4 regions of the Bacillus sp. GW823-FHT06A11 genome follow, and region 3 is predicted to be linked to each of the others. Evidence: riboswitches for the same ligand, from Rfam matches in the RefSeq annotation. Region 3 holds a riboswitch; each other region holds the start of a gene.
The links. A riboswitch is a leader RNA that binds a small molecule or an ion and turns the genes downstream of it on or off. The one in region 3 is predicted to bind S-adenosylmethionine.
Positions count from the first base shown of each region.

Region 1: another riboswitch for S-adenosylmethionine. It lies ahead of mtnW (2,3-diketo-5-methylthiopentyl-1-phosphate enolase); the one in region 3 lies ahead of AC1Q8L_RS05060 (Na+/H+ antiporter NhaC family protein).
Region 2: another riboswitch for S-adenosylmethionine. It lies ahead of metK (methionine adenosyltransferase); the one in region 3 lies ahead of AC1Q8L_RS05060 (Na+/H+ antiporter NhaC family protein).
Region 4: another riboswitch for S-adenosylmethionine. It lies ahead of AC1Q8L_RS19750 (bifunctional O-acetylhomoserine aminocarboxypropyltransferase/cysteine synthase); the one in region 3 lies ahead of AC1Q8L_RS05060 (Na+/H+ antiporter NhaC family protein).

Region 1 is NZ_JBXAHS010000002.1:721,065-725,945, reverse strand. Features, by position in the region: gene AC1Q8L_RS12365 (pyridoxal phosphate-dependent aminotransferase) at 1-815, shown strand, start outside; SAM riboswitch class I at 880-985, shown strand; gene mtnW (2,3-diketo-5-methylthiopentyl-1-phosphate enolase) at 1,050-2,294, shown strand; gene mtnX (2-hydroxy-3-keto-5-methylthiopentenyl-1-phosphate phosphatase) at 2,291-2,950, shown strand; gene AC1Q8L_RS12350 (methylthioribulose 1-phosphate dehydratase) at 2,947-3,585, shown strand; gene AC1Q8L_RS12345 (1,2-dihydroxy-3-keto-5-methylthiopentene dioxygenase) at 3,563-4,075, shown strand; gene AC1Q8L_RS12340 (hypothetical protein) at 4,364-4,639, shown strand; gene AC1Q8L_RS12335 (DUF3909 family protein) at 4,675-4,881, opposite strand, start outside.
Region 2 is NZ_JBXAHS010000002.1:57,960-62,840, reverse strand. Features, by position in the region: gene AC1Q8L_RS08765 (molybdenum cofactor guanylyltransferase) at 1-124, opposite strand, end outside; gene AC1Q8L_RS08760 (MogA/MoaB family molybdenum cofactor biosynthesis protein) at 121-630, opposite strand; gene AC1Q8L_RS08755 (hypothetical protein) at 867-1,046, shown strand; gene metK (methionine adenosyltransferase) at 1,273-2,472, opposite strand; SAM riboswitch class I at 2,642-2,763, opposite strand; gene pckA (phosphoenolpyruvate carboxykinase (ATP)) at 2,992-4,578, shown strand.
Region 3 is NZ_JBXAHS010000001.1:1,022,633-1,027,513, forward strand. Features, by position in the region: gene AC1Q8L_RS05040 (sensor histidine kinase) at 1-685, opposite strand, end outside; gene liaF (cell wall-active antibiotics response protein LiaF) at 685-1,425, opposite strand; gene AC1Q8L_RS05050 (PspA/IM30 family protein) at 1,532-2,194, opposite strand; gene AC1Q8L_RS05055 (lmo0954 family membrane protein) at 2,242-2,598, opposite strand; gene AC1Q8L_RS05060 (Na+/H+ antiporter NhaC family protein) at 2,781-4,097, opposite strand; SAM riboswitch class I at 4,192-4,297, opposite strand; gene AC1Q8L_RS05065 (ribonuclease FAU-1 family protein) at 4,418-4,881, opposite strand, start outside.
Region 4 is NZ_JBXAHS010000004.1:96,239-101,119, reverse strand. Features, by position in the region: gene AC1Q8L_RS19760 (homoserine dehydrogenase) at 1-806, opposite strand, end outside; gene metA (homoserine O-acetyltransferase MetA) at 948-1,853, opposite strand; gene AC1Q8L_RS19750 (bifunctional O-acetylhomoserine aminocarboxypropyltransferase/cysteine synthase) at 1,837-3,135, opposite strand; SAM riboswitch class I at 3,228-3,332, opposite strand; gene AC1Q8L_RS19745 (chloride channel protein) at 3,653-4,881, shown strand, end outside.

The DNA.
Region 1 (4,881 bases), on a different contig from region 3:
TTCTCGTTCCGGATCCAGGCTATCCAGATTATTTATCTGGGGTTGCCTTAGCAAAGGCACACTTTGAAACCATGCCGCTTATTGCAGAAAATCATTTTTTACCGGATTATAAAAAAATTGACGACTCTATCGCTGAACGGGCAAAGTTAATGTTTTTAAACTATCCAAATAACCCTACAGGTGCTACTGCATCAAAAGATTTTTTTGATACAACCATTCATTTTGCTAATAAACATAATATATTAGTTGTTCACGATTTCGCTTACGGTGCTATCGGATTTGATGGTCAAAAACCTGTTAGTTTCTTGCAAGCAGATGGTTCGAAAGATATAGGAATTGAAATTTACACGTTATCAAAAACTTTCAATATGGCTGGCTGGCGTATTGCTTTTGCAGTTGGAAATGAAAGTGTCATCGAAACCATTAACCTATTGCAAGATCATATGTATGTTAGTATTTTTGGTGCAATTCAAGATGCTGCTCGCGAAGCACTATTAAGTTCACAGTCTTGTGTAGTAGATCTTGTAAATAGTTACGAATCTCGGAGAAACGCTCTTATTTCAGCTTGTCACTCAATTGGTTGGAATGTAGACATTCCAACCGGATCATTCTTTGCATGGCTTCCTGTACCAGAAGGTTATACATCCGAGCAATTTTCTGATATTTTACTAGAAAAAGCACACGTTGCAGTTGCTCCTGGTGTTGGATTTGGTGAACATGGCGAAGGGTATGTCCGTGTTGGTCTCTTGCATACAGAAGATAGATTACGAGAAGCCATTAATCGAATTGATAAATTAAATTTTTTCAAAAAGTAATTGACAACATGAAAAATATCTGACAAAATTCAGTTATCTTAAAAATTTAAACATTTCTAAATACTTCTTATCAAGAGCAGGTGGAGGGACGAGCCCGACGAAACCCGGCAACCGATCTACAATCGTAGACACGGTGCTAATTCTCGCAGCATTATGCTGACAGATAAGGAGCTGGTTGTAAAAAAACCTCTCCTTAGCTGAGAGGTTTTTTTATTTAACTAGGAGGTTATAACAATGAGCGGAATTATAGCGACGTATTTAATCCATGATGATTCACATAACTTAGAAAAAAAAGCTGAGCAAATTGCTCTTGGTTTAACAATTGGCTCTTGGACTCATTTGCCACAATTATTGCAAGAACAATTAAAGCAACATAAAGGCAACGTCATTCATATTGAGGAATTAGCTGAACATGAACATACGAATTCGTATTTACGTAAAAAAGTAGAACGCGGAATTATTAAAATCGAATATCCGTTATTAAACTTCAGTCCAGATTTACCAGCAATTTTAACGACTACATTTGGAAAGCTATCCCTTGATGGCGAAGTAAAATTAATTGACTTAACTTTTTCAGAAGAATTGAAAGAACATTTTCCTGGTCCAAAATTCGGGATAGATGGGATTCGAAACCTTTTACAAGTGCATGATCGTCCCCTTTTAATGAGTATTTTTAAAGGAATGATTGGACGAAATATTGGGTATTTAAAAACGCAATTACGTGATCAAGCAAGTGGTGGTGTAGATATAGTAAAAGATGATGAAATATTATTTGAAAATGCATTAACACCACTTACGAAACGCATTGTATCTGGAAAAGAAGTTTTACAATCCGTATATGAAACATACGGACATAAAACGTTATATGCCGTAAATTTAACAGGACGAACTTTTGATTTAAAAGAAAATGCGAAACGTGCAGTGCAAGCTGGAGCTGATATTCTATTATTTAACGTATTTGCTTACGGACTAGATGTACTGCAATCACTTGCAGAAGATGATGAAATCCCAGTTCCTATTATGGCACACCCTGCTGTAAGTGGTGCTTATTCAGCATCTAAGTTATATGGAATTTCATCTCCATTATTACTCGGAAAGCTACTACGCTATGCTGGGGCTGACTTTTCATTATTCCCATCTCCATACGGAAGTGTTGCGCTAGAAAAAGAGGAAGCTCTTGCTATCTCAAAATATTTAACTGAAGACGATGCATTTTTCAAGAAGAGCTTTTCTGTTCCATCTGCTGGTATTCACCCTGGTTTCGTTCCCTTTATTGTACGAGATTTCGGTAAAGATGTTGTTATTAATGCTGGCGGCGGGATACATGGACATCCAAATGGAGCGCAAGGCGGTGGTAAAGCTTTCCGTACTGCAATTGATGCTACTTTGCAAAATAAACCACTCCATGAAGTAGATGACATAAATTTGCATAGTGCACTACAAATATGGGGAAATCCCTCTCATGAGGTGAAATTATGAGTATTCAAGTATTTTGTGATTTCGATGGCACGATTACAAATAATGATAACATTATGTCCATTATGGAAAAATTCGCACCACCAGAAGCTGAAGAAGTAAAGAATAGAATTTTATCACAAGAGCTATCTATTCAAGAAGGTGTTTCTCAATTATTTCGATTAATACCTACTCATCTGCACGATGAAATTATTCAATTTTTAATAGAAACTGCTGAAATTCGTAATGGTTTTCATGAATTTATACAATTTGTAAATGAAAATAACATTTCTTTTTACGTTATATCAGGTGGAATGGATTTCTTCGTCTATCCACTCTTACAAGGACTCATTCCAAAAGAGCAAATTTACTGTAATGAAACAGATTTTTCAAATGAATACATTACGGTGAATTGGCCTCATCCTTGTGATCATCATTGTCAAAATCATTGCGGATTATGTAAATCATCACTCATCCGTAAATTGAGTGATACGAATGACTTCCATATTGTGATTGGAGATTCAATTACTGATTTACAAGCTGCGAAACAAGCAGATAAAGTATTTGCTCGTGACTTCCTTATTACAAAGTGTGAAGAGAATTATATTGCTTATACACCGTTTGAAACATTCCATGATATTCAAAATGAATTAAAACATTTGTTGGAGGTGAAATCATGAAACAACTTTTTCGTCAATGGTATGACTTAAGCGAGATAAAAAAAGAATTAACAACTCGAAATTGGTTCCCAGCAACAAGTGGTAATATTTCTATAAAAGTTAGTCATGAGCCACTTACTTTTCTCATTACAGCAAGCGGTAAAGATAAAACAAAAACCACTCCAGATGATTTTCTATTAGTAGATCATGTAGGAGTTCCCGTTTTAGAGACTGAATTACGCCCTTCAGCAGAAACAATATTGCATACACATATTTATAACAATACGAATGCCGGGTGCGTACTTCATGTTCATACAACTGATAATAATGTCATCACAAATTTATATAGTGATGCAGTTACCCTTCAAAATCAAGAAATTATTAAAGCTCTCGATATTTGGGAAGAAGGGGCAACAATTCACATTCCTATTATCGAAAACCATGCCCATATCCCAACGCTTGGAGAAAACTTCCGAAAGCATATACAAGGTGATTCGGGAGCGGTATTAATCCGTAACCACGGTATTACCGTATGGGGCCGAGATAGCTTTGATGCAAAGAAGAGATTAGAAGCTTATGAGTTTTTATTCCAATTTCATATAAAACTATTATCAATTCAAGGAGGCGTTTCTAATGGCGCAAATTCGTATTCATGAAGTAAATACTCGTATTGAAAATGAAGTGGAAGTATCTAAATTTCTACAAGAGGAAGGCGTTTTATATGAGAAATGGAATATTTCTAAACTTCCTACTCATTTAAATGAAAATTATTCTTTAACAGATGAAAACAAAGCTGAAATATTAGCTGTTTTTTCAAAAGAAATCGCTGATGTTTCAGCACGTCGAGGTTATAAAGCACATGATGTAATTTCACTTTCAAATAGCACACCTAACCTTGACGAATTATTAATTAATTTCCAAAAAGAACATCATCATACAGACGACGAAGTCCGCTTTATCGTCAGTGGTCATGGCATTTTCGCTATTGAAGGCAAAGATGGGAAATTCTTTGATGTTGAACTTGAGCCAGGCGATCTAATATCTGTTCCAGAAAATGCAAGACATTATTTTACCTTGCAAGATGATCGTCAAGTTGTAGCTATTCGTATTTTTGTAACAACTGAAGGCTGGGTTCCAATCTATTAAGGTAGTTAGTTGAATAAAAGGACTTGGATCCCCTTTTCCAAACTTTTATTCACTCTACATATATACATCCTCCTATGGAACAGGCTTATTTCACTTTTGAAATAAGCCTGATTTTTTATTTACTCAAAAGTACCATTTCATCACAAATTTAACGCCTTGATTTTTCAAGTGTATTTTTTGAACATTTATTGAACATTTATTGAAATCTTTCTGAAAATTCTGTTTTAAATGTGATATACTACAATTAACTAAGAAGGAAAATAATATCGCAAACAGAGGGGGATAATCATGAGCTTACTTATCGCACTTATACTTGGAGTTACATGTGGAGCATTTCCTGTTATTTTAGGAGCTATTATGGAAGAGTTAGAAATTGGTGTTTTAGGATTTGTCGCATCTTGTGTAAGCGCTTTATTATTTGGTTTATTCGGCGCTATTCCTGTTTCAATTCTGTGTGCTTTTTATATAATACGCCATGCTCGTACAAAACAATTTGGTCCTAATCACATCGCACAAATTATCCCATTCCCGGTTGAACGATGTCGCCGCGCTTCTAACTTATAATGACTAAATAAATAAAAGTCCTCAAATGAGGACTTTTATTTATTTTCTTCTAGAAATTGAAACAATTCTTGTAGATGTAGGGCATCTTCACCATAGCTAACAGATACATGAAATATACCGTCAATCTCAGCTTGCATATAAAGATCCACTCCATCACGATCATATTTCAATGCCAAATAAAACTCCATTTCTTCTAACATCTTTTTAGAGGTTCGAATTACATAATGCCCCTTCTCATCTCT
Region 2 (4,881 bases), on a different contig from region 3:
CACTTGTCATCTCTTTCAAAATATGCTCAATAAAAGTACTACCTTGCCAGCTCGCTAACGCTTTCGGCTCACCAAATCTACTCGACATACCGCCCGCTAATACAATTCCAGCCCACCTACTCATTGGCGATGTAGCTCAAATGTAATATGGCCTAATTCCGGTAAAATTAATTTATTCATCGCAAGGCGAACCGCCCCGCTCGATCCTGGCATCGAGAAAACTACTTTGCGCCCAATTGTACCCCCAATCGCTCTACTTAACATTGCGCTGCTCCCGATATCTTCTAAATAACTAATCATGCGGAACAACTCACCAAACCCGACAATCTCTTTATCTAATAGAGCTGACACTGCTTCAATTGTTACATCACGCTTCGTAATACCAGTACCGCCATTTGTTAATACAACATCTACATCTTCCTTATGATAACCAGCTAACACTGCTTGCTGAATACTTTCTTTATCATCTTTTACAATTTCATAAGAGGTTACTGTATGGCCCGCTTCTTTTAACAATTCATGTAATAGTTGTCCGCTCTTATCCGTTTCTTCCGTACGTGTATCGGAAATCGTAACAATCTTGCAACGCACTTCTTTTGGAGCTTGTTTTTTATGTTCAGTTACACTCATTTTTTATCTTTCCTTTCTTAAAGACTTTTCTTCATTTTATCATACATATCTTTACACAATTATGTATGAAGCCAATCATGCGCCATGATACAATATAAGTATACTAACCCACAAAAAGGAAACTGCACTTTCTTATACTCCTAGACTACATATCTTTAGTTACTCTTTATATTTTCTACATAATAGAATTCAATTTTAAAACTTGTACTAAAAAATAAATTGGAGGTCTACATAGTATGGAACTTTATAAAAAATTAACAACAACATTCATCCTCTTATTCATCGCTTCAATCACTGTCGGCTTTTCCTTAAAAGGTGCAATTCCATACGCTACATTAGTAAGCATTATATTCGCGACACTATTTTTACTAAGCAGTGCCTTTTGCGCAGGTAAAGCACGTCAAATGAAAGGTTGATTGCATATCTTCCAGAAGAAATCCACCCTTTGTAAATCATGTAAAAGGAAATACAAACGTATGAAAAGGCATGGATTCATATGCCTTTTCCAGCAAGTGGCATGACTAATACGAAAAAGTATATTGAGCTAGAAGGCGAAGTATATTGCAAATCATGCATTCAAATTGTAAGTAAAACGAAATAAAAAAAGCTTTGCGCTCACCGCGCAAAGCTTTTTTTCATATATTATAGACCAGCTTGCTCTTTTAAAGCTGCAGCTTTGTCTGTACGTTCCCATGAAAGATCTACATCAGTACGTCCGAAGTGGCCGTAAGCTGCTGTTTGTTTGTAAATTGGGCGACGTAAGTCTAGCATTTTAATAATACCAGCTGGGCGAAGATCGAAGTTGTTACGAACTAGTTCTACTAGTACGTCTTCAGATACTTTACCTGTGCCGAATGTATCAACTGAAATTGATACTGGTTGTGCTACACCGATTGCGTATGCAAGTTGTACTTCTGCTTTGTCAGCAAGACCAGCTGCTACGATGTTTTTCGCAACATAACGAGCTGCATATGCTGCAGAACGGTCAACTTTTGTTGCATCTTTACCAGAGAATGCACCGCCGCCATGGCGAGCGTATCCACCGTAAGTATCAACGATGATTTTACGTCCTGTTAAACCAGCATCACCTTGTGGTCCACCAATTACGAAGCGGCCAGTTGGATTAATGAAGAATTTCGTTTCTCCATCCATTAATTCTGCTGGTACTACAGCTTTAATTACGTGCTCTTTTAAGTCGCGATCGATTTCTTCCCATGTAACATCTGGGTGATGTTGTGTAGAAATTACGATAGTATCAACACGTACTGGTTTACCATTTTCATCATACTCAACTGTAACTTGCGTTTTTCCATCTGGACGTAAGTATGATAATGTATCATCTTTACGTACTTCAGTTAAACGGCGAGCTAATTTGTGAGCAAGCGAGATTGGAAGTGGCATTAACTCTTGTGTTTCATTACATGCGAAACCAAACATTAAACCTTGGTCTCCTGCACCAATTGCCTCAATCTCAGCGTCAGTCATTTGACCTTCGCGTGCTTCTAGCGCTTGGTCAACACCCATAGCGATGTCAGCAGACTGCTCATCGATAGATGTTAAAACAGCACAAGTTTCTGCATCGAATCCGTATTTTGCGCGTGTGTAACCAATGCCTTGAATTGTTTCACGAACGATTTTTGGAATATCTACGTAAGTAGAAGTCGTAATTTCCCCCGCTACCAATACTAAACCAGTTGTTACAGTTGTTTCACAAGCTACACGTGCATTTGCGTCTTTTGATAAGATCGCATCTAAAATTGAATCAGAAATTTGGTCACAAATTTTATCTGGATGTCCTTCAGTTACAGACTCAGATGTGAACAGATGACGTTTTTTTGTCATGTGGTAAACCTCCCTACAGTAATTGTATATATTGTACGGAACTCATCCTTAATTTGCCACAAACTGCGACATACATTTATTCTCCCACACAAGCATACAGAAAAACCTTTCCTACTTTACATAGAGGAAAGGTTTAATTTGCTACTTGCATACTGCTTTTTGCCCTTCGCTCTTATCGTTCGAGACCTGTAGCCTCGCACAGGTTTTAGCACCTATTCACCTGCATTTATCAATACAAGTGAGGTTGCTGGGCTTCATCGGGCCTGTCCCTCCGCCAGCTCGGGATAAGAGAGTATCCGTCCCAACCTATACTAAAGAAATGATATTCATTTGTCAATTAATATTCACATTTTCCTGAAAGTTTTTCTCAATACGCCTGAAATGAAATATTAATAGGGAAATAATACATTCACACAAACAAAAAGAAATAAATAGTATACATTATTTATATAATTGTGTTATACTCTTGTTGGGGATTACGAGAAATATTTCATTAAATGAAAAGGATGGTATATAAATATGAGTACTGTGAATGTCCAAATTGGTTTACACGAATTATTGAACGGAAGCAATGCACAGATTCAACTAAGTGTTCCGCAATTAGTGGAAAAAGTATTAATGCGAAATGAAGGGAAATTAACTTCGACTGGTGCCGTTTCTGCTTCAACTGGAAAATATACAGGACGTTCTCCTAAAGATAAATTTATTGTGAAAGAAGCATCGGTTGCTGACAAAATTGCTTGGGGAGCTGTGAACCAACCGATTTCTGAAGAACATTTTAATAAATTATATACTAAAGTTTTAGAATACTTAAAAGAAAAAGAAGAGTTATTCGTCTTCAAAGGATTTGCAGGCGCTGACCGCAATTACCGCCTACCAATTCAAGTTATTAACGAATATGCATGGCACAATTTATTTGTACATCAATTATTCATTCGTCCAACTGAAGAAGAATTAACAACTCATGAATCAGAGTTCACAATTGTTTCTGCACCGAATTTCAAAGCTGATCCAGCTGTTGACGGTACAAACTCTGAAGCATTCATTATGGTTTCATTCGAAAAACGTATCGTACTAATTGGTGGTACAGAATACGCTGGAGAAATGAAAAAATCAATCTTCTCTATTATGAACTTCTTATTACCTGAACAAGATATCCTTTCTATGCATTGCTCTGCAAACGTAGGTGAAGAAGGCGACGTAGCACTATTCTTCGGTTTATCTGGAACAGGTAAAACAACATTATCTGCTGATCCAAACCGTAAATTAATCGGTGATGATGAGCACGGTTGGTCTGATAACGGTGTATTCAATATTGAAGGCGGTTGCTATGCAAAATGTGTAAACCTTTCTCACGAGAAAGAACCACAAATTTTCGATGCAATCAAATTTGGATCTGTTTTAGAAAACGTTATCATTAATGACCAAACGCGTATCGCCGACTACAACGATACTACTTTAACAGAAAATACTCGTGCTGCATACCCTATGCATGCGATCGACAATATCGTACTGCCAAGTGTTGCTGGACACCCAAATACAATTATTTTCTTAACTGCTGATGCATCTGGCGTATTGCCTCCAATCAGTAAGTTATCAAAAGAGCAAGCTATGTATCATTTCTTAAGTGGTTACACTAGTAAACTAGCAGGAACAGAGCGCGGCGTTACATCTCCGCAAGCTACATTCTCAACTTGCTTCGGTTCACCATTCTTACCACTTGATGCATCTCGCTACGCTGAAATGCTTGGTGAAAAAATCGAGAAACACGATGCGAAAGTATTCCTAGTAAACACTGGCTGGACTGGCGGCGAGTACGGAGTTGGTAAACGTATGAACTTAGGTTATACTCGTGCAATGATTCAAGCAGCATTAAGCGGCGAACTTGCAAAAACTGAAACAGCTAAACATGACATCTTCGGTCTTGAAGTTCCACTTCACGTACCAGGTGTACCTGACGAAGTGTTAATGCCTGAACAAACTTGGGCTGATAAAGCTGCTTACAAAGCAAAAGCAATCGAGCTTGCAAATGAATTCAAAGAGAACTTCAAAAAGTTCGAAAGCGTTTCTGAAGATATCATTAACTTAGGCGGTCCAATCGCTTAAATTAAAACTTTCTGTTGGAATAACCCTTTACTCATATGAATAAGTGTCGTGTAACCGTAAAGTTTCGCGTACTCACCGACAAAACCCAATGCGGCTTAACGGTTACACACACTTACATAAAAAAGAAGCTTACGTGAAAACGTAAGCTTCTTTCTATATCTTATATAAAGTGAAATGCTAATCTCTTCATCTGTGACCTAGATTATAAAATTACAGCTTCGAATATATACATTATATCACTACTCGCTACATCTCTCGAGTTTCACATCGTATGGGGTTAAAAAAGGCCCTGACCGCTTCTAT
Region 3 (4,881 bases):
ATAATTCCTCTATACCTTCTGTCAGTTTCTTACCTTCCAATTGTACAGGACGTAAATGAAGGAGCAATGCTCTCATTTCTGATTGAGCATTTACAACCATATTTTCAACAAGTTGTAATTGTTTTTTTGTCACATCTGGAAATTCAGTTATTTGTTCATTAATCGCTGACATCATCATCGACATTGCGAAAAGCTGCTGACTTACTGAATCATGCAACTCCCTTGCTAAACGATGCCTTTCTTGAGAAATCGCTTCTTGTCTCATCTCTTCATTCCAATGAGCTCGTTCATTCGTTACTTTTTGAAAGAGTCCAGCTTGCTCCTCTAATCGACGAGCCAAAACGATTACTTTTCGTTCCACTTCATGAAATTCATCATCTGCAGTAAACGAAACATCGCTCGGAAAATTCCCTCGCTCTACTTCAAATAGAAACGTATTTAATCCTTGTATACGCTGCTCTATATAGTAACCGATTGCATATCCTACAATTCCCCCGATAAGTAAACTTGTAGTCATAATAAACAAGCCAATTGGAACAGAAGCGATGGATTCCTTCCATAATAAATCATACACTTGTTGCTCGCTTTTCCATACATATACAATTGTACAAATGAGTGCGATACTAACTGAGGACAACATAGAATAACGAATATACATCCACGAAATATTTTTTTGTTTCTTCATTATACTTTCCTCACTTCCGTGTCGCCTACGACAAGCGAAGAAATAATTTTAATACGACGAGGAGCCTCTTTATACTGCTCTGTTCTAAATGTAACATTGCGGTTAAACCCTGTCTCTTCATGACCTGGCAAGAGCACACGTCCGACAATAACAGAATGATTTAAAGAAAGTTCAATATCATATGGCACATATAAACGAATATTACCAACGACACCCCGAATAACAATTACCGTTTCCCCTTCTGGAATCATAGCAGTAGTTAAATCTATTTCCACATCACAAGCACCGTATTGAACATTAATATCCTCAAGTTCATAAATATGATCCATCATTCGTACATTGCCTACAAACATATTTTTCAAATATGGTTCTGTACGATATATTTGCTTCTCTTCGTCTATAATCCCTTTTTCTTTAATTTCAACCTTCATTGCTTTTTGCTGATGCCCTTGTTGAATCAATTGATAACCAATTAAAGCTAAACAAGCAAATACGACAAGAACAAATGCTGCTGATGAAAATAAGAAGAATAAAAATACGATACCACCAACAAATAAAAATACATTTCCCCGTACATAACGATTCTTTTTACGATAATGCCTTCCAAACATAAGCATAATAAATGCAAAAATGAGACCACCTGGTTCAAAATGTCCAAGTATCATATCAAGAAAAAGACCGAATCCAAATATGATGAGGAGCATCCCCATTAATTGTGTCTTTGAAAAATGTTTCTTCATTTCAGCTCCCCCCTTCTTGTCACATATACATAGAAGAAAAGGCATTGCTTTCCAACACCTTTTCTCCTATCACTATATCATAAGCCTGTTTTATAATATACTACTATTATTTTGTTAACTCTTTCGTTAACGATACATCATTCTTTTCTTTCATTTCACGCTCAAGTTTTGCAATTTTCATATCAAATGTGTCACGCTCATGCTCTTCATTCATACGAGTTTCTAAGTCACGAATGTGATCTTCAATTTCTTCAAATCGTAAGAACGGATTATTTTCATCCATTTTATGCATTGCAGTATTCATACGACGATTTGCATGTGCCATATTTTCACGTGCCATTAGTTCCATACGCTTTGCGTGCATTTCTTTTAATTTATTTTTCATTTCAGAAAGACGACGCTCTAACTCATCAATTTGCTCTACAACACCTGCATACATTTCTTCTAATCGAGTTACTTGCCCTTCATAATAAGCTACCTCTTCTAACGCACGTTCGTGCAATTGTAATTCGCCTGCTTCTTGAGCAATGATAGCTTGCTTTGATCTTTTGTTAACGAAATAACGTGCTTGCTCAAGCTCACGAGCAAAGTTAGATTTTAATGTTTTATGACGTTCAATTAACTTCTCAATTTTTGTTATTTCACGCTCACTATCACGTAAATATTGGTTTAACATCGCAATTGGATTTTTTCTTTCCTTCTCATCTAACACGTTATGAAAATCAGCTAAAATTGCATCGCGTACACGTCCGAATAAAGATTGTTTCATTATAAATCTTCCTCTCTTCTACTTTATTTATAATTTGATTTATTGTTTTAGTTTTTCATTAATTTGTTCCACTCATCTTCAAAGTTGCTATATGGTTTAGAACTTTCTGGAGCAGATTCAACAACTACATCTTTTTCTTTTTTCCACTCACGGTATCCGTAGTATAAAACCACTAAAGCAGCGATACCGATTAATGCTGGTGAATGAGAAAGCGCAATGGATAAACCGATTAAACCAACAATACCCCAAGCTAACTTTCCAAAAAATGACTTAGCTCGCACAAATGATTTATAGCTCCAATATACAACTCCTGCTCCGATTGCGAATCCTACAATACCAGCAAGACTACCAAGAGCAATTAAAGCCAAAATACCGGCTGCGATAAACGCTAGAAATTGTTTCATCTTGTGCTTGCCTCCCTTCGATTTGATACTCTTATCTTAACTATTTTTTCATCTTTCCATAACGAGCTTAAGAACCGTTTTTAACTCAGACTTAAGACCGAGTCATATTCAGCCCTTTACGCAAAAAAACGTGCAGAGTTTATTCTCTGCACGTTTTTTTAATTACTAACATTCATATTAAATTAAGCTGTTTTATGATACTCTTTTTTCTCAGCTACTTTAGAAAATCTTGGAAATCCAATTAAAATAGAAACAATCCCACATACTCCAACTAAGATTGGATAAAATGCATATGGCAACAATTCAACCGGAGATAACGCTGCAAATCCTGCTGCCGTTAACATTTGGGCACCGTACGGAATTAATCCTTGTACACAACATGAGAAAAGATCTAATACACTCGCTGATTTACGAGGGTCTATTTCATATTGATCTGCAATATTTTTTGCAAGCGGGCCTGTAAAAATAATCGAAATCGTATTATTCGCTGTACACATATTCGTCATACTTACTAAACCAGCAATACCAAATTCCGCACCTTTTTTCGAACGAATATTACGTGTTAATACATTCATTAAATATTGAATACCACCATTATATTGGATTAATTCAACCATACCGCCAATTAATATAGCAAGTAATACTAACTCCATCATACCGCCCATTCCAGTCGTTACACTTTTAAAGAAACTTTCTAACGTGTAACTTCCATCTATAAGACCGATAACACCAGATAATACAGTTCCACCAGTTAATACAATAAGTACATTCCAGCCAAGTAGCGCTGTAATAAGTACTCCTGCGTACGGTAAAATCTTTATCCAATCAAAGCTATGTGCTTTAATTTGCGTGTCACTTCCTGAAGTAACTATTACTAATAGTACAATTGTAATAATAGCCGCTGGTAACACAATTAAAAAATTCGTTTTAAACTTATCTTTCATTTCTGTTCCTTGTGAACGAACAGCTGCGATTGTTGTATCTGAAATAAATGATAAATTATCACCAAACATCGCTCCCCCAACAACAGTAGCCATTGCAAGCGCAATTGAGATATCAGTTTGACCACTAATACCTACAGCAATCGGCGCTAATGCTGCAATTGTTCCCATTGAAGTTCCCATTGCTAATGAAATAAATGCACCAATAACAAAGATTCCAGCTACGATAAATCCTGGCGGTAAAATAGTTAACGCTAAATTAACAGTTGAGTCTACTCCGCCCATTCCTTTAGCCGTTTCAGAAAATGCACCTGCAAGCACAAAAATTAATACCATAATCATAATATCCGGATTTCCTGCACCTTTAGCGAACCGCTCGACTTTCACATTAAAACTTTCTTTACGATTCATCACTAAAGCGATTCCTACAGCAATTGAAATTGCTACAAGTATCGGCAATTTATAGAAATCACCTGTAATAATTCCAGAACCAATGAATAGCGCCAAAAATATCCCAAGTGGTAATAAAGCTAAACCATTTCCTCTCGTTTCTTTCAAAGTACCATCTCTCCCTAGTTTCAACCTTTTTCTAATGAATAACAAAAGACCTCTTCCGATGAGAAGAGGTCTTATACATCTATAAGAAACGCTCTTCTCATCTTTCAAGCACATGCTTGCTGGATTTGGCACAGCACTCTGAAATCGAGTCCGCTGCCGAGGCATCGTAGGGCCAGTCCCTCCGCCTCTCTTTATAAGAAGGTTTCATATTTATTTTTTAATAATAATTTCTTCCCTAACTTTACTCGCTTACAAAACAAAAGTCAATTATTTTTTGTATAGATTTTTTTGGTAATTATACAAAAATTTGAATACAATAATCATTTTAACTTTTCGATTTCTTCTTCCAATATTGAAATCCAATAAAATTCACTATTTTTTATTGCTTCTAATATCCATTTCGTAGTGTACCAAGCTAACTCATACTCTTCCTTCGTGACATCGCCACTTTTATAAGCATCCTCTAGCTCCTCTTCATCTAATACATACACCTTACCGCTAGGTAATAATACTACATCTAAATATAAATCATCAAAATACGGTAAACCACGATCGTCTATTTCATATTCTTTCGTCACATCAATATAATATTGCACTAAATTGTGCCTATCATCTAACATAGCTGTAATCGCAAAGTTCTTTCCATTAATGAAATATTGAACCCACATATACCCATCACTTGCAATACAAATTTCTTTACCATCATATTCTTTACAACTAGGCTCTCTCACCTTTTTTATATCCAGTATTCCGAGCATTCCCTCTTCCACTTGCTTAAGCCTAT
Region 4 (4,881 bases), on a different contig from region 3:
GGAAGTAAAGTTGGTTCAACTGTAACCTCCAATTTTTCACCATCTCGTTTTGCAAGACCGATTAATTTAATTGTATAACCTAAGCTCTTACTGTATTCAATATCTTCCTCTGTAATAGAGGTAATCCCTTTTACTTTCACATCTCCAAGCTCTACATTTGTAGAGAAACCGAGAGTAGCTAAAATCGTCATTTTTCTTGCTGCATCTAAACCTTCTACGTCTGATGTTGGATCTGCTTCTGCAAATCCAAGTTGTTGGGCTTCTTTTAACACGTCGTTATATGCTCTCCCTTCGTCTGACATTTTCGTCAAAATAAAATTTGTCGTTCCATTTACAATTCCCATTACTTTCGTAATAAGATCTGAAGAAAGTCCTTCTACGATACTGCGTAAAATTGGAATTCCTCCTGCCACACTCGCCTCATAGAATAAATCAGCCTTATTATCTTTTGCTGTCGCTAATAATTCAGCTCCATGTAATGCCATTAAGTCTTTATTTGCAGTTACAACATGCTTTCCGCTTTTTAAAGCTTGTAAAATATATGATTTTGCATCATCAATGCCACCCATCACTTCGATGACAACATCAATATTTGGATTATCTAAAATTTCATTTGCATCTTGTGTTAATAGAGTAGAAGGTACCTCTACCTCTCTCTCTTTCTCAATGTTTTGCACTAATACTTTCGTTACCTTAACTGGACAACCTACTTGGTGTATGAGTCGTTCTTGATGATCCGTAATAATACGAACCACACCACTGCCAACTGTCCCAAGACCTAATAACCCAACTTGAATTTCTTTCATAGTACTGTCCACCCCTCAAAAATTGTGTTTAGATGAAATTATATGAGTAAAAAATCTGAAAAACAATGTATTTTGAACATTCGGAAAAATATAAGTTAATCTTTACAAGGAAAACGTTGCCACGTGTTACACAATCTTTCTTTACAATATATAAGGGGTTTCTTGATACACGTAATAATTCAACCAATTAGAAAACAATAAATTACCATGACTCCTCCACCTAACAAGCGGCTTTTCATCTGGATTATTATGTTTAAAATAGTTTTTTGGCACATCAATATTTAATCCCTTGTCACGATCTCGTTCGTATTCTTGTTTTAACGTCTCACAACTATATTCGCTATGTCCAAGGGCAAAAACTTGCCTTCCTTCTGGCCCAATAACAAGGTGAACACCTGCTTCTTCAGAGTTTGCTAACAATGTTAATTCTTTCACTTCTCTAATATCATTCTCTCGTACTTCTGTATGACGAGAATGCGGAGCAAAAAACAATTCATCAAATCCTTGTAACAATTTCACATGTTGCTCGCAAACCTCATGTTCAAATACACCGAACATTTTTTCCTTAAGGGGATACTTTGGAACACCATAATGATAGTACAAACCAGCCTGTGCCCCCCAGCAAATATGGAGCGTAGATGTTACATTCGTTTTTGAATACTCCATAATACGTTTAAGCTCTTCCCAATAATCTACTTCTTCAAAAGAAAGAGTTTCAACTGGTGCTCCTGTAATAATGAGCCCATCAAATTTTTCATTTTCAATATCACGAAACGTTTTATAAAAGCTCGTTAAATGGTTCTGCGCTACATTACGAGACAGATGTGATTCCATATGAAGTAAATGAACATCTAATTGCAACGGTGTGTTTCCAATTAAGCGAAGTAATTGTGCCTCTGTATCTTGCTTCGTTGGCATTAAATTTAATATAGCAATTTTCAAAGCGCGTATATCTTGTGTTTCTGCTCGCTCCTTCGTCATTACAAAAATATTTTCTTTTTGCAACACTTTGCGAGCCGGTAAATCTTTATCAATTATGATCGGCATGTGTTTTGCCTCCAACTAGAGCTGCTTCCAAATCTGCAATAATATCAGAAACATCTTCTATACCAACCGATAAACGAATTAAATCAGATGTAACACCAGCTAAACGCTGATCTTCAGCATTTAATTGTCTATGCGTCGTACTAGCGGGATGTATAACGCAAGTTCGTGCATCAGCTACGTGCGTTACAAGAGTTGCTAGTTTTACATTTGCGATAAATTCTTTTGCTGCTTCTAATCCCCCTTTAATACCAAATGTTAAAACCCCACTAGCACCTTTTTTCAAATACTTTTGTGCTAACGAGTAATTTTCATTACTATCTAATCCCGGATAATTCACCCATTCAATACGTTCATGATTAGCAAGCCACTTAGCAACTGCCAGAGCATTTTCGCTATGACGCTCCATTCGTAAATGCAAAGTCTCTAAGCCAATATTGCTAATATATGCATTGAATGGGCTCATACAATTTCCATAATCTCTTAATAGTTGAACACGTGCTTTCACAATATATGCTGCTGCACCAAAGTTTTGAACGTAACTTACACCGTGATAACTTGGATCTGGTTCAACAAGCTCAGGATATTTTCCATTTGTCCAATCAAAGTTTCCACCGTCAATTACAATACCGCCTAAAGAGCTCGCATGCCCATCGATATATTTAGTCGTAGAATGAACAATAATATTTGCCCCATATTCAAACGCTTGGCATAAATAAGGAGTTGCTAATGTATTATCAACGATAAAAGGTACCTCTAATTCTTTAGCGGCAGCTGAAAATTCTTTGAAATTTAAAACATTCATCGCTGGATTTCCTAATGATTCTGCATAGATAAGTTTCGTCTTATCGTTAGCAAGTGCCGTAATTTCATCTGCCGTTAAATTTGGATTAAAGAACGTAACATCAATGCCAAGCTTACGTAAACTCACCCCAAATAAATTAAACGTTCCCCCGTAAACAGTTGAAGAGCAAAGTAAATGATCCCCACTACTACAAATATTTAAAACTGCGAGCATAATAGCTGCTTGCCCAGAAGCCGTTGCAACAGCTCCTACACCGCCTTCTAAATCTGATAACTTCTGCTCAAATGCGGCTAGAGTAGGGTTTCCAATACGCGTATAAATATATCCTTCTGCCTCTAAGTTAAATAGAGCTGCTAAATCATCCGAAGTATCGTATTTATACGTTGTGCTTTGATAAAGTGGTAAAACACGTGGTTCACCATTCTTTGGCGTATAGCCACCTTGCACACAAATCGTTCCTTTTCCCCATGATTCTCCCATCTCTCATTCTCCTTTCTTTTATACAAAATAAAAAACTGCCCCCTTCCTGAAAACAAGAAAGGAGCAGTTTGAAAACACGCTCTAAAGGCTCTTTCTTATCTCTCAGGATTACTACCTGCAGGATTTGGCACAATTCCGTTATACGGCTGTTGCCAAGGTTTCATCGGGCCTGTCCCTCCACCTTTTCTTGATAAGACTATGCAATTACCGTTGATTTTATAGCAATAATTTCCTAATGTCAAACAGTTTTTCTGAATGTTCTAAAATAAATGTTAACAGTTTCATATAAAGCAACAAAAGAAATATATTCTAGTCTATTTCAAAAAAGACCTTTAAAAAACTCAAATCAGTCTATAAAATTAAATAAGTAATTTAACCTATAAATTCAAATTCTCTAAAATTCAGCCTATATGTTGAATAGGCGGTCCTCTCAAAAAGATACTATATATATTCAATCCATTTTCCACTAGTATATTTCACTTTTTCCCTACTGAGATTTACATAACGGAGGTATAACATGACAAATAAAAAAGATATGCAGTACATACTTGCTCTATATGGCATTCTTCTAGGATCTATAGTAGGAGCTACAGTCTGGTTATTTTTAGTCACAATAAATATTGGAATCCACTTTATTTGGAGATACCTGCCTGAAGTTCTCTCTTATCCCTCTTATTACACCCTTTGCGTAACAATAATTGGCGGGGTCCTCGTTGGTCTATCACAAAAATATTTCGGTATATATCCACGCCTTATGCCTGAAGTGATGACTGAATATAAAAAAACTGGTCGAATCGAATATCGCTTTGTCCATCAGGCTACTTTAACAGCGATTATTGTTTTAATTTTCGGAGCTAGTCTTGGTCCAGAAGCCGCACTAGTTGGAATTATAGGCGGACTGTGCACATGGGTAGGGGATCGCTTTAAATTTGCCTTAAAGGGTATGAATGAGCTAACCGAGATTGGAATTGGCGCTACTTTAAGTGTCATTTTTAACGCACCATTATTCGGTTATTTAGCACCGAATGAAAATGAGGGGGAACAAATTGCTGCTTTTTCTAAAGGAAAAAAGGCAATTGTATACTTAGCTACTACTTTCGCAGGTTTTTCTGTTTATTTACTACTGAGTAAACTCGATAATCGTGGATCCTTTATTGTTGATTTCGGGGAAGGTGCACTTTCTTTCAATGAATGGATCGCATTTCTTCCACTTGCTAGTATAGGTGCTATAGTTGGTTTCTTTTATTTCAAGTTAGAATTCACATTAGAGAAGTTAATTCACCCTTTTAGGGAATACAAGCTGACACTCGGAATTATCGGTGGCATTTTATTAGGAATTGCAGGAACTTTTCTTCCGTACACATTATTTTCAGGGGAACATCAATTAAAAGAGTTAGTTGTTGAATGGAGCCATTTATCTTTTTGGATACTACTTCTTTCAGGGATTTTAAAGTTGTGTATTACTGCCGTTTGTTTGAACACAGGGTGGCGGGGTGGACATATATTCCCAATTATATTTTCCGGATCAAGTATTGGATACGCTATAGCATCTATTCTTCCTATAGATCCAGTAGCATCCGTTGCTATCGTAACGACAGCAATTTCGAGCTATGCGTTACGAAAGCCAATAGCTATAACATTACTATTACTTATGTTTTTCCCGCTTAATTTACTATTGCCAATGCTTGGTGCAGCTGCTATCGGGAATGCCTTTCCACTCCCAAAACATAACGAAAATACAAATTA